Ancylobacter polymorphus: one gene and its partner. The protein of the gene in region 1 binds, or shares a complex with, the protein of each later gene. Links are inferred from orthologs where the notes say so. Each region holds a gene or a part of one and is shown on either strand. Other genes may lie near its edges.

What was found.
Region 2: the proteins of eno (region 1) and K9D25_RS18230 are in contact, whole or in part, in a solved structure (PDB 2FYM), measured with the Escherichia coli proteins. The link is inferred for Ancylobacter polymorphus from one-to-one orthologs.

Annotation. Positions count from the first base shown.
Region 1 is NZ_CP083239.1:3,213,345-3,221,384, reverse strand. The notes cover bases 2,174-5,142. They hold eno (phosphopyruvate hydratase), read right to left. Parts: upstream 4,316-5,142; coding sequence 3,032-4,315; downstream 2,174-3,031. Other genes in these bases: glmS (glutamine--fructose-6-phosphate transaminase (isomerizing)), read right to left, coding at 4,957-5,142; queF (preQ(1) synthase), read left to right, coding at 4,435-4,896; K9D25_RS15165 (hypothetical protein), read left to right, coding at 2,730-2,939; K9D25_RS15170 (FtsB family cell division protein), read right to left, coding at 2,174-2,434. In the rest of the region: K9D25_RS15185 (pyruvate dehydrogenase complex E1 component subunit beta), read right to left, coding at 1-434; K9D25_RS15180 (hypothetical protein), read right to left, coding at 475-774; pdhA (pyruvate dehydrogenase (acetyl-transferring) E1 component subunit alpha), read right to left, coding at 785-1,858; more of K9D25_RS15170, read right to left, coding at 2,102-2,173; more of glmS, read right to left, coding at 5,143-6,780; bifunctional UDP-N-acetylglucosamine diphosphorylase/glucosamine-1-phosphate N-acetyltransferase GlmU, read right to left, coding at 6,895-8,040. UniProt on the Escherichia coli protein: Catalyzes the reversible conversion of 2-phosphoglycerate (2-PG) into phosphoenolpyruvate (PEP). It is essential for the degradation of carbohydrates via glycolysis.
Region 2 is NZ_CP083239.1:3,801,420-3,804,752, reverse strand. It holds K9D25_RS18230 (Rne/Rng family ribonuclease), read right to left. Parts: upstream 2,997-3,333; coding sequence 201-2,996; downstream 1-200. Other genes in the region: K9D25_RS18235 (transglutaminase-like domain-containing protein), read right to left, coding at 1-33. UniProt on the Escherichia coli protein: Endoribonuclease that plays a central role in RNA processing and decay. Required for the maturation of 5S and 16S rRNAs and the majority of tRNAs. Also involved in the degradation of most mRNAs.

The DNA of each region.
Region 1 (8,040 bases):
TCCGTGCCTTCGGGCACGTCCGGCTCGGGCAGCGCCTCCGGCTGGGGCGGAGCGGCGACGGCGGAATTGACCACGGCGGGCGTGGCCGGCGCCGCAGCGGCGACCGGCGAGGGCTCAACCGGAGCGGCGGCAATGGGCGGCGCCGATTCGGCGGCCTGCGGGCTCGGCATGCCGATGGCGGCGGCGTCTTCGCCGTCGGCGAGAATGACGGCGATCGGGGTGTTCACCGCGACATCCTGCGTGCCCTCGGGCACCAGGATCTTGCCGAGGGTGCCCTCGTCAATGGCCTCGACTTCCATCGTGGCCTTGTCGGTCTCGATCTCGGCGATGACGTCGCCGGACTTGACCTGATCGCCCTCTTTCTTGAGCCACTTGGAGAGGTTGCCCTTCTCCATGGTCGGCGAGAGGGCAGGCATGAGAACTTCGGTCGGCATGGCGGCGTTCCCCAGAGAAACGTGCGTCAAAACTCGCGCGTCACGGCTTCGGTACCGGAAGCACCAGAGTGAGATTGCTGTAGACGGCCATCGAGGCGATGGCGACGAGAAGGGCGGCGAAGAAGGCGACCAGCATCTTGTTCAGCACGGTCGCTTCGGCCGAGGTGGCGCCCGCCAGATACCGCGCGCCGAACGGCCAGAACACGGCCGCCAGGACACGCGGGACGGAGGAGCCGGCGACGCGGACGATGCCGAGGGCAACGCGCGCCGCGAGAACCCACAGCACCACCGCCGCCGACACACCGGCGACGAGAGTGACCCAGAAGATGCTGGCCAGCATCGCGCCGCGCTCAGCGCAGGATGTCGGTGTAGAGCTCGGACGGGTCCGGCTCCGGGTCGGTGCTGGCGAAATCCGCCGCCGCGTTCATCTGGTCGCGCAGCTCGGCATCGATCGCCTTCAGCTCTTCCTCGGTGGCCCACTTCTTTTCCAGCAGGCGGTTACGCACCTGCTCGATCGGATCGTGCTCGGTGCGCATCTTCTGCACCTCCTCCTTCGACCGGTACTTGGCCGGGTCGGACATGGAGTGGCCGCGATAGCGGTAGGTGAGCATTTCGAGGATGTAGGGCCCCTTGCCGGAGCGCGCGAACTCGACCGCGCGCTCGCCGGCCGCCTGCACCGCCCGCACATCCATGCCGTCGACCTGCTCGCCGGGAATGTTGAAGGAGGAACCGCGCTTGGAGAAATCGGTCTGGGCGGAGGCGCGGTTCACCGCGGTGCCCATGGCGTATTTGTTGTTCTCGATGATGTAGACGACCGGCAGCTTCCAGAGCTCCGCCATGTTGAAGCTCTCATAGACCTGGCCCTGATTGGCGGCGCCGTCGCCGAAATAGGCCAAGGTCACATTGCCATTGTCGCGGTAGTGATTGGCGAAGGCGAGGCCGGTGCCGAGCGAGACCTGGGCGCCGACGATGCCGTGACCGCCGAAGAAGCCCTTCTCGATGCTGAACATGTGCATCGAGCCGCCCTTGCCCTTGGAATAGCCGCCGCGGCGGCCGGTGAGCTCGGCCATGACACCCTTGGGGTCCATGCCGCAGGCCAGCATGTGGCCATGGTCGCGATAGCCGGTGATGACCTGATCGCCCTCCTTGAGGGCCGCCTGCATGCCGACGACGACGGCTTCCTGGCCGATATAGAGATGGCAGAAGCCACCGATGAGGCCCATGCCGTAGAGCTGGCCGGCCTTTTCCTCGAAGCGGCGGATTTCCAGCATCCGGCGATAGGCCTCGAGTTCCTGCTCCCGGGTGAACTCGACAACCGCCGCCGTGCCGTCCGTCCGCCGCGCGGAGCTCCGGGCTGCGGCCCGGGCCGGCGCTTTCGCGGTGGGGGCTCTTCCAACGGCCGATTTGTTGGCGGCAACTGCCATGGCGCATCCTCAGCTCGGGGACAAAGTCGGCACGTTAATAACGCACCTTCGCTGCCCGCGCTACGCGCTCAACGCAATGCTGCGACGCACAACATGTTGTGCGCGCAACGGTTTCCGCAATTAAACTCAATTTCAGTTCAAACGAGCATTTAGCTCAAATCAAGTTAAGCGTCTGGAATAGCGTCATTTCCTATCGGAACGACGCTGGCATACCAGACTTCCGCGTCGCCGATGAATTTTCGGTCAATTGGCCTGCGCGCTGTTCGGAACGCGCAGCAGCACGAGATCCTTGGGATGCACGAGGTTCAGCAGCACGCGCGCCTGCTCGTCCAGCATGTCGGCATCGACCAGATCGGGCGACATGAGCGCCACCTTGGCCTGCAGCGCCTGGCGCTGCGCCCGCAGCTTGTCGCGCTCCTGTGTCAACTCCGCGTGCTGCTGCTCGAAGTTGCGGCGGGCCAGAAGCCCGTATTGGCCATTATAGCCCTGGAAGGCGAAATAGCCGACGAGCGCCGCCGCTCCGAGATGGAGGATGACGGTCTGGAAGAAGGAGCGCCAGCGGGTGCGAATGATCATGAGGCGAGCCTAGTCCGGCGCGGTTGAGGGCCGGTTAACGCTAACGACCGAAACCCCTCTTTTCGCAGCGCACTCAACCTCCCGCATCGAGCCTGCACCGGCTAGCCGGCGGATGCCGGGAACGTGACACCGCCAAAGGCGCGTCGCTACCGCCCTGTGTGTCATTTTGGACAGTGACGAGGGTCGGGGACTGCTACCGTCTGGCCTGCCAAGCCGGTGTGGATCGACGCCGAGCCTGAACCGGAGCAGCTTCCCCGGTGGATCCGGCCCCGGCCGGACGCACGGAGGCCGATGCATGACCCGTAATGTCGAAGAACGCGCCCGCGCTCTCTGCGCCATGGACGCGCAGATGGCGGCCGTGCCGCCCGACGAGATTCCGGCGCTGGTGGAGCGCCTCTGGCCCATTGCCGCGCTGGAGATCAGCGGCGGCCTGTTGGAGCCGGACGCACCGCAAGTGCCCGACCTGCCGCGCCTCAGGGCAGAATACGAACGGCTGAAGCGCTGACCAAGCCAGCGCCCTCGCAAAGCCTGCCCCGACAAAAAAAGCCCCCGTCCAGGACGGGGGCTTTTCGCATTCTAGGGCAGGTGCGCCGGCTTTCAGGCCAGCGACTTGATCGCCGAACGGCCGGCGTAGATCGCCTGCGGGCCCAGCTCCTGCTCGATGCGCAGCAGCTGGTTGTACTTGGCGGTGCGGTCCGAGCGGGCCAGCGAGCCGGTCTTGATCTGCCCACAATTGGTGGCGACCGCGAGATCGGCGATGGTGGAATCCTCGGTTTCGCCCGAGCGGTGCGACATGACGGCGGTGTAGCCGGCCTTGTGCGCCATCTCCACCGCGTTCAGCGTCTCGGTCAGCGAACCGATCTGGTTGACCTTGACCAGGATCGAGTTGGCGACGCCCTGCGTGATGCCGGCCGACAGGCGGGTGACGTTGGTGACGAACAGGTCGTCGCCCACCAGCTGGCACTTGGAACCGATGGTGTCGGTGAGCAGCTTCCAGCCCGCCCAATCGTCCTCGGCCATGCCGTCCTCGATGGTGCAGATCGGGTAGCGGCCGACGAGATCGGCGAGGTACTTCACCTGCGCCTCGATATCGCGCACCGCGCCCTCGCCTTCATAGTCGTACTTGCCGTTCTTGAAGAACTCGGTCGAGGCGCAGTCGAGGCCGATGAACACGTCCTCGCCGGGCTTGTAGCCGGCGGTCTCGATGGCCTTCACCACGAAGGCGAGCGCGGCGTCGGCGGAGGGCAGGTTGGGGGCGAAGCCGCCCTCGTCGCCCACATTGGTGTTGTGGCCGGCGTCCTTGAGCGCCTTTTTCAGCGTGTGGAAGATTTCCGCGCCGGTGCGCAGGCCTTCGGCAAAGGTCGGGGCGCCGACCGGCAGGATCATGAATTCCTGGAAGTCGATCGGGTTGTCGGCATGGGCGCCGCCATTGATGATGTTCATCATCGGCACCGGCAGGGTGCGGGCGTTCACGCCGCCGACATAGCGGTAGAGCGGCAGGTCGCGGGCGGCGGCAGCGGCCTTGGCGAGCGCCAGCGAGACGCCGAGAATGGCGTTGGCGCCGAGGCGGGACTTGTTCGGCGTGCCGTCCAGCTCGATCAGAATCTGGTCGATGGCCGGCTGGTCCTCAGCGTCCATGCCGCCAATGGCGTCGAAGATCTCGCCATTGACCGCTTCGACAGCCTTGAGCACGCCCTTGCCGAGATAGCGCGCCTTGTCGCCGTCACGCAGCTCGACAGCCTCATGCGCGCCGGTGGAGGCGCCCGAGGGGACGGCGGCGCGGCCCTGCGAGCCGTCTTCCAGCATCACATCCACCTCGACGGTGGGATTGCCGCGGCTGTCCAGGATTTCACGCCCAACGATATCGACGATGGCGGTCATACGTTTCCCCAATGCTCAACTCGGTCAGGATGGTCGAGGCGCTTCTACTCCGGCCATGTGACATGCGAAAGAGGTGCCAGCGACATATCGCCCGCCCCCTCCCCCAGGAGACCGCCGCCATGACCGACATCGCCGACGGCACGACCCAGCTCGGCCGCCCCACCAACCTGCCCGCCAGCCCGGACGAGGCGGTGCTGGAGAAGGTGCCGAATCCGCACCCAGGCACGAATTACGTCGCCCGCTTCACCGCACCGGAATTCACCTCGCTCTGCCCGGTGACCGGCCAGCCGGACTTCGCCCAGCTGGTGATCGACTATGTGCCGGACGGTTGGCTGGTCGAATCGAAATCGTTGAAGCTCTATCTCGGCAGCTTCCGCAACCACGGCGCCTTCCATGAGGACTGCACCGTCGCCATCGGCCTGCGGCTGCACGCATTGCTCAGCCCGCGCTGGCTGCGCATCGGCGGCTATTGGTACCCGCGCGGCGGCATCCCGATCGACGTGTTCTGGCAGAGCGGCGCGCCGCTTGAGGGCGTGTGGCTGCCGGACCAGGGCGTTGCGCCCTATCGCGGGCGGGGGTGAGAGCCGCACACCGTCATCCCGGACGGCCGCAGGCCGATCCGGAATGACGGCGCGAGGTCCCTACTCCACCGTGACGGACTTCGCCAGATTGCGCGGCTGGTCGACATCGGTGCCCATCGCCACCGCCGTATGGTAGGCGAGCAGCTGCACCGGAAGGGCGTAGACCAGCGGGGTGATGAACGGGTTCATGTCCGGTAGCACCAGCGTCGCCTCGGTCTCCAGCACCGCCTGTTTCGCGCCGGCCTCGTCGGTGATGAGAATGATTCGCCCGCCGCGCGCCGCCACTTCCTGCATGTTCGACATGGTCTTTTCGAACACGGCGTCGTGCGGGGCAATCACCACCACCGGCATGTTCTCGTCGATGAGCGCGATCGGCCCGTGCTTGAGTTCGCCGGCGGCATAGCCCTCGGCATGGATATAGGAGATTTCCTTGAGCTTCAGCGCCCCTTCCATCGCCAGCGGGAAGGAGGTGCCGCGGCCGAGATAGAGCACGTCCTTGGTCTTGGCGAAGCTGCGGGCGAGGTGCTCGATATCAGGGCCGAGATCGAGCGCACGGTTCATCAGGCGCGGCACTTCCACGAGCGCATGCACCAGCGACCGTTCCTCCTCCACCGAGAGCACGCCACGCGCGCGCCCGGCCGCGACGGCCAGCGCCGCCAGCGTCGCCAACTGGCAGGTGAAGGCTTTGGTGGACGCAACGCCGATCTCAGGCCCGGCCAGCGTCGGCAGCACCGCATGCGCCTCACGGGCGATGGTGGAGGTCGGCACGTTCACCACCGCGAGCAGGTGCTGCTTCTCCTGCCCGGCATAGCGCAGCGAGGCGAGGGTGTCGGCGGTCTCGCCGGACTGCGAGATGACGATGGCAAGCCCGTTGGCCGGCAGCGGCGCCTCGCGGTAGCGGAACTCCGAGGCGACGTCGATCTCCACCGGCAGGCGCGCATAGCGCTCGAACCAGTATTTCGCGATCAGCCCGGCATAATAGGCGGTGCCGCAGGCGGCGATGGAGACGCGCTCAAGCTTGGCGAAGTCGAACGGCAGTTCGGGGAGCTGCACCGTCTCATTGGCCATGTCGAGATAATGCGCCAGCGTGTGCGCGACGACCTCGGGCTGCTCGTGCATCTCCTTGGCCATGAAATGGCGGAAGGCCCCCTTCTCGATGAGAAAGGCGGTGGCCGTGGTCTTCTGCACCGCGCGCTCCACCCGGTGGTTCGCGCAATCGCGGATCTCGATCCCCTTGGCGCGCAGCACCGCCCAGTCACCATCTTCGAGATAGGCGATGGTGTCCGTGAACGGCGCGAGCGCGATGGCGTCCGAGCCGAGATACATCTCGCCCTTGCCATAGCCGATGGCGAGCGGGCTGCCCTTGCGGGCGCCGATCAGCAGGTCCTCGTCGCCATCGAACAGAAAGGCGAGCGCGAAAGCCCCCTGAAGGCGCGGCAGCGCCGCCGCCACGGCGTCGGTTGGGCTGAGGCCGGCACGCAGTTCGCGCGTCACCAGATGGGCGACGACCTCGGTATCGGTCTCGCTTTCGAAATTGGCGCCGGACGCGAGGAGTTCGTCGCGCAGCTGGCGGAAATTCTCGATGATGCCGTTATGCACCACCGCGACTTCCGTTGTAGCGTGGGGATGGGCATTGGCGACGCTGGGCCGGCCATGGGTGGCCCAGCGTGTGTGGCCGATGCCGATGCGCGACTCCAGCGGCGTCTGGCGCAGCACCTCTTCCAGATTGCGCAGCTTGCCCTCGGCGCGGCGACGGGAAATGTGCCCGCCCTGCAGCGCGGCGATGCCGGCGGAATCATAACCGCGATATTCCAGCCGCTTCAGCGAGTCGATCAGGCGATCCGCAACCGGCTCGGTGCCGACAATGCCTATGATTCCACACATGAGCCGGGCCCTTTCGTGAAGCGACGATCCGCGAGGCTACGATGGCGGGTTTAACCGGCCGTCACCGAAGCGCTGAAATCAATTCCGGTGTCGCTTCGTATCGCCGGCTTCGTGTCATTTCTTCGGCCCGAGCCCGGCGGAGAGCCGCGCCCGCAGCCGCGCCGCCAGTCCCGGCTTGTTGACCTGCCGCGCCCGGCCGATGGCCAGCGCGTCCGCCGGCACGTCGTCGGTGATGACCGAGCCGGTGCCGATATAGGCGCCGTCGCCGACGCTCACCGGCGCCACGAGCAGACTGTTGGTGCCGACAAAGGCGTTAGCGCCGATGGTGGTGCGGTGCTTGCGGAAGCCATCATAATTGCAGGTGATGGTGCCTGCGCCGATATTGGTGTTCGCGCCGACACTGGAATCCCCGACATAGGACAGGTGATTCACCTTCGCGCCCGCCGCGAGGTCGGACGCCTTGATCTCCACGAAATTGCCGACATGCACCCCCTGCCCCAGTGCCGCGCCGGGACGCAGGCGGGCGAAGGGGCCGACAATGGCGCCGGGGCCGATATGCGCGCCCTCCACATGGCTGAAGGCGCGGATCGTGGCGCCCTCCTCCACCCGCACGCCGGGGCCGAAGACCACGTTCGGCTCCACGATCACATCGCGGCCGAAGCGCGTATCGGCCGAAAGGAACACCGTTTCCGGCGCCACCAGCGTCACCCCCGCTTCCAGCGCCCGCGCCCGCAGACGCCGCTGCAAAATGGCTTCCGCCTCGGCGAGCTGGGCGCGGCTGTTGACGCCGGCCACCTCCTCCGCCACCACCTCGCACACGGCGGTGCTTCGCCCCTGCGCACGGGCGATGGAAACCACGTCGGTAAGGTAGAATTCGCGCTTGGCATTGGCGTCGTCGACCTGTTCCAGCAGGCCAAGCGCCGCGCGGCCATCGAGCGCCATCAGCCCGGCATTGCACAGGCGAATCGCGCGCTCGGCCTCGCTCGCCTCCTTCTCCTCGCGAATGGCGATGAGTTCGCCGCCTTCGGTGACAAGGCGGCCATAGCCGGTGGGGTCGGCGGGGCGGAAGCCGAGCACGGCGACGCCGGCGCCCTGCGCCAGCGGCGCCCGCAGCGCGGCGAGGGTTTCCGGCTGCACCAGCGGCGTGTCGCCATACATGACGACCACATCGTCGAAACCGCGCTCCAGCGCCGCCCGCGCCGCGAGCACGGCATGGGCCGTGCCGCGCCGCTCGGTCTGCACGAAGATCTCGGCCTCCGG
Region 2 (3,333 bases), 590 kb from region 1 along the record:
CTCGATGCGGTATCCGCAGTTTAGGGTGATCATAGTGCGTGCGCCCCGTCCTCGACGCAGGGCAACCCGGTGCGGCAACGCTGGTTCCCGCCGGCCGAAACGAAAGGTGAAAAGAAAACGGCGCCGTGCGGCGCCGTCTTCGCTTTCAGGGCCGGAGAAGCGCAGATGCGCCTCGCCTCACCACCATCAGGTATCGGCGATCACTCGCCGAATATCTTGCGCTGCCACCAGCCGGTGCGGCGCGGGCGGTCGGGCTCCGGGGCCGGAGCAGCAGGAGCGGGTGCCTCCTCAGCCGGCGGCGCCTCCACCGGCGCCGGCTCGGCGGCAACGGCCGGTTCCGGCGCGCTTTCCGCGACCGGGGCTTCCGGCGCCGCCGCTTCCACGGGCGCCGCGCTCACGCTTTCGCTCACCGTATCGCCTTCCACCGCGACCGGCGCCTTCTCGCGCACCGTCGAACGGCGGCGGCGGGGCTTGGGCTTCGCCTCGGCAGCTTCCGCCGCCTCGGCCGTCGGCGCTTCCGCTGCAGGGGCTTCTGCGACAGGAGCTTCGGTGGCCGGCACGGCCTCCGTGCTGGCCTCGGCTGCCGCCGCCTTGGTACGGCGTCCGCCGCCGCGACGGCCGCGACGCGGCTTCTCGTCCTCGACGGGCGCGGCGGCCGCAGCGGCCTCGGTCACGACTTCAGGGGCCGGTTCCGCCGCAGCAATGTCCTGCGCCTCGGCCGGCGTGATCGCCGCGTCCGCGGGCAGAGCCTCGGCCGGCGCGTCGGTCGCCGGCACGTCGGTTGCCGGGACCTGGGCGACAGTCTCGGCCGTCACCTCGTCCGCGACCACGGTGGTCTCGGCGGGCTCATCGCCCTCGCCGTCCTCGCCTTCATCCTCGAACTCGACGCCGGACATGTCCGAACCGGTCTCGCCCTCGGCATGGCGCTCGCCATTCTCGCCATTGCCGCCACCGCCGCGCCGACGCCGGCGCCGACGGCGCCGACGGCGCCCGCCTTCGCCGGACGTGTCGCCGGAGGCCGTGGGTGCCGCGTCGCGGCTCTCGCCGGCCTCGGGCTCGGCGGCGGCTTCAACCGGCGCCTCGGTCTCGATCTCGTCCTCGCTCTCCTCGCCGACGATCTCGTCCTCCGGCTCGAACACCAGCTCGGGCGGACGCGGCAGCGGGATCGGGTTCGGCACCGCGTCGCCCTTGTCGATGGCGAAGGGGGTGAGCCCGGTCAGCGACGGGTCGGCCGCGATGGTGATCAGCACGCCGAAGCGCTCTTCCAGCTCGTGCAGATGCGCGCGCTTGTGGTTGAGCACATAGAGCGCGTTTTCCGCGCGGGTGCGGATGATCAGGTTATGCGTGTTGGAGCGCTGGAGAATGTCCTCGGCGCCGCGCAGCATCTGCAGCGCGACCGACGCGGACGAGCGCACATGGCCGGTGCCGCCGCAATGCGGGCACACCTCGGTGGAGGATTCGAGCACGCCGGTGCGGATGCGCTGGCGGCTCATCTCCATCAGGCCGAAATGCGAGATGCGGCCGAGCTGGATGCGGGCGCGGTCGTTCTTCAGGCAGTCCTTGAGCTTGCGCTCCACCGCCCGGTTGTTGCGCTTCTCGTCCATGTCGATGAAGTCGATCACGACAAGGCCGGCAAGGTCGCGCAGGCGCAGCTGGCGGGCCACCTCCTCGGCGGCCTCCAGATTGGTCTTCAGCGCCGTGTCCTCGATATTGTGCTCACGGGTCGAGCGCCCGGAGTTCACGTCGATGGAGACCAGCGCTTCGGTCGGGTTGATGACGAGATAGCCGCCAGACTTCAGCTGCACCTGCGGCAGGAACATCGCGTCGAGCTGGCTCTCCACCCCAAAGCGGGTGAACACCGGTTGCAGATCCTTGTAGATCTTCACGTTCTTCGCATGGCTCGGCATGAGCATGCGCATGAAGTCTTTGGCCTCGCGGTAGCCGTCCTCGCCGGCGACGAGAACCTCGTCGATGTCCTTGTTGTAGAGATCGCGGATGGAGCGCTTGATCAGCGAGCCTTCCTCATAGACCAGCGACGGTGCGGTGGAGCCCAGAGTAAGCTCGCGCACATTCTCCCACAGGCGCAGGAGATATTCGAAGTCGCGCTTGATCTCCGGCTTGGTGCGGTTGGCGCCGGCGGTACGCAGGATGACGCCCATGCCCTCCGGCACTTCGAGGTCGGAGGCGACCTCCTTGAGCCGCTTGCGGTCCTCGGCCGAGGTGATCTTGCGGGAGATGCCGCCGCCGCGCGCCGTGTTGGGCATCAGCACCGAATAGCGGCCGGCGAGCGAGAGATAGGTGGTGAGCGCCGCGCCCTTGTTGCCGCGCTCTTCCTTGACCACCTGCACCAGCATCACCTGCCGGCGCTTGATCACTTCCTGGATCTTGTAGGTGCGGGCCCGGCCGCGCGGCGGGGCGCGCTCCGGCATTTCTTCCATGGCGTCGTCGGAGCCGACCTCGTCGACGATCTCTTCCTCGTCGGCGATCTCCTCGACCTCGCCGCCCTCGCCACCGCCTTCTTCATCGGACGAGCGGCGACGGCGCGAACGCCGCGCCGGGGCGGCGTCGCCCTCGGTCTCGCCGGCGGTTTCGGTCGTGGCTTCCTCGGAAACGCTCTCGTCGCCCTCGGCGGACTTGGCGGCGCCGCGCGGCCGGCGGGGACGGCCCTTGGGCTTGTCCTCGTTCTCGGCTTCGGCGTCGCGCCGCTGCTGGCGCTCTTCCTCAGCCAGCAGGGCCTGCCGGTCGGCGACCGGGATCTGGTAATAATCGGGATGGATCTCGCTGAAGGCGAGGAATCCATGCCGGTTGCCGCCATATTCGACGAAGGCGGCCTGGAGGGAAGGTTCTACCCGCGTGACCTTGGCGAGGTAGATGTTGCCGCGCAGCGGCTTGCGATTGGCGGCTTCGAAGTCGAATTCCTCGACTCGGTTGCCGCGCACCACCACCACCCGAGTCTCCTCGGGATGGGTGGCGTCGATGAGCATCTTGTTGGCCATTGAACTCTCATATGGGGCAGCGGCCGCGTCGACGTCGCCAGCGACGCCGGACGGCTCGGACCGTGCCAGTAAGCGGAAACTGAAAGCGCGAAGGGGATGCGGCGGGCAGGACGGGGAGCCTCGCAGGCGGGGCGCCGACGCGGTGCGCAGGTCGCGGGCCTGCGGGCAGGTGCGTAGCGGTGAACCGCCTTGCGCACGAGACCCACACTTGCCGGCTGACGCATCATCGTTGGTTGCCGTCCTTACACGACCGAACAGGGCGAGCCGCGACCGCACGCGGTCCGGCTCACGTCAGATGGCCGCGAAAACCGTGGGACACGACACGGCGAAAAGCACC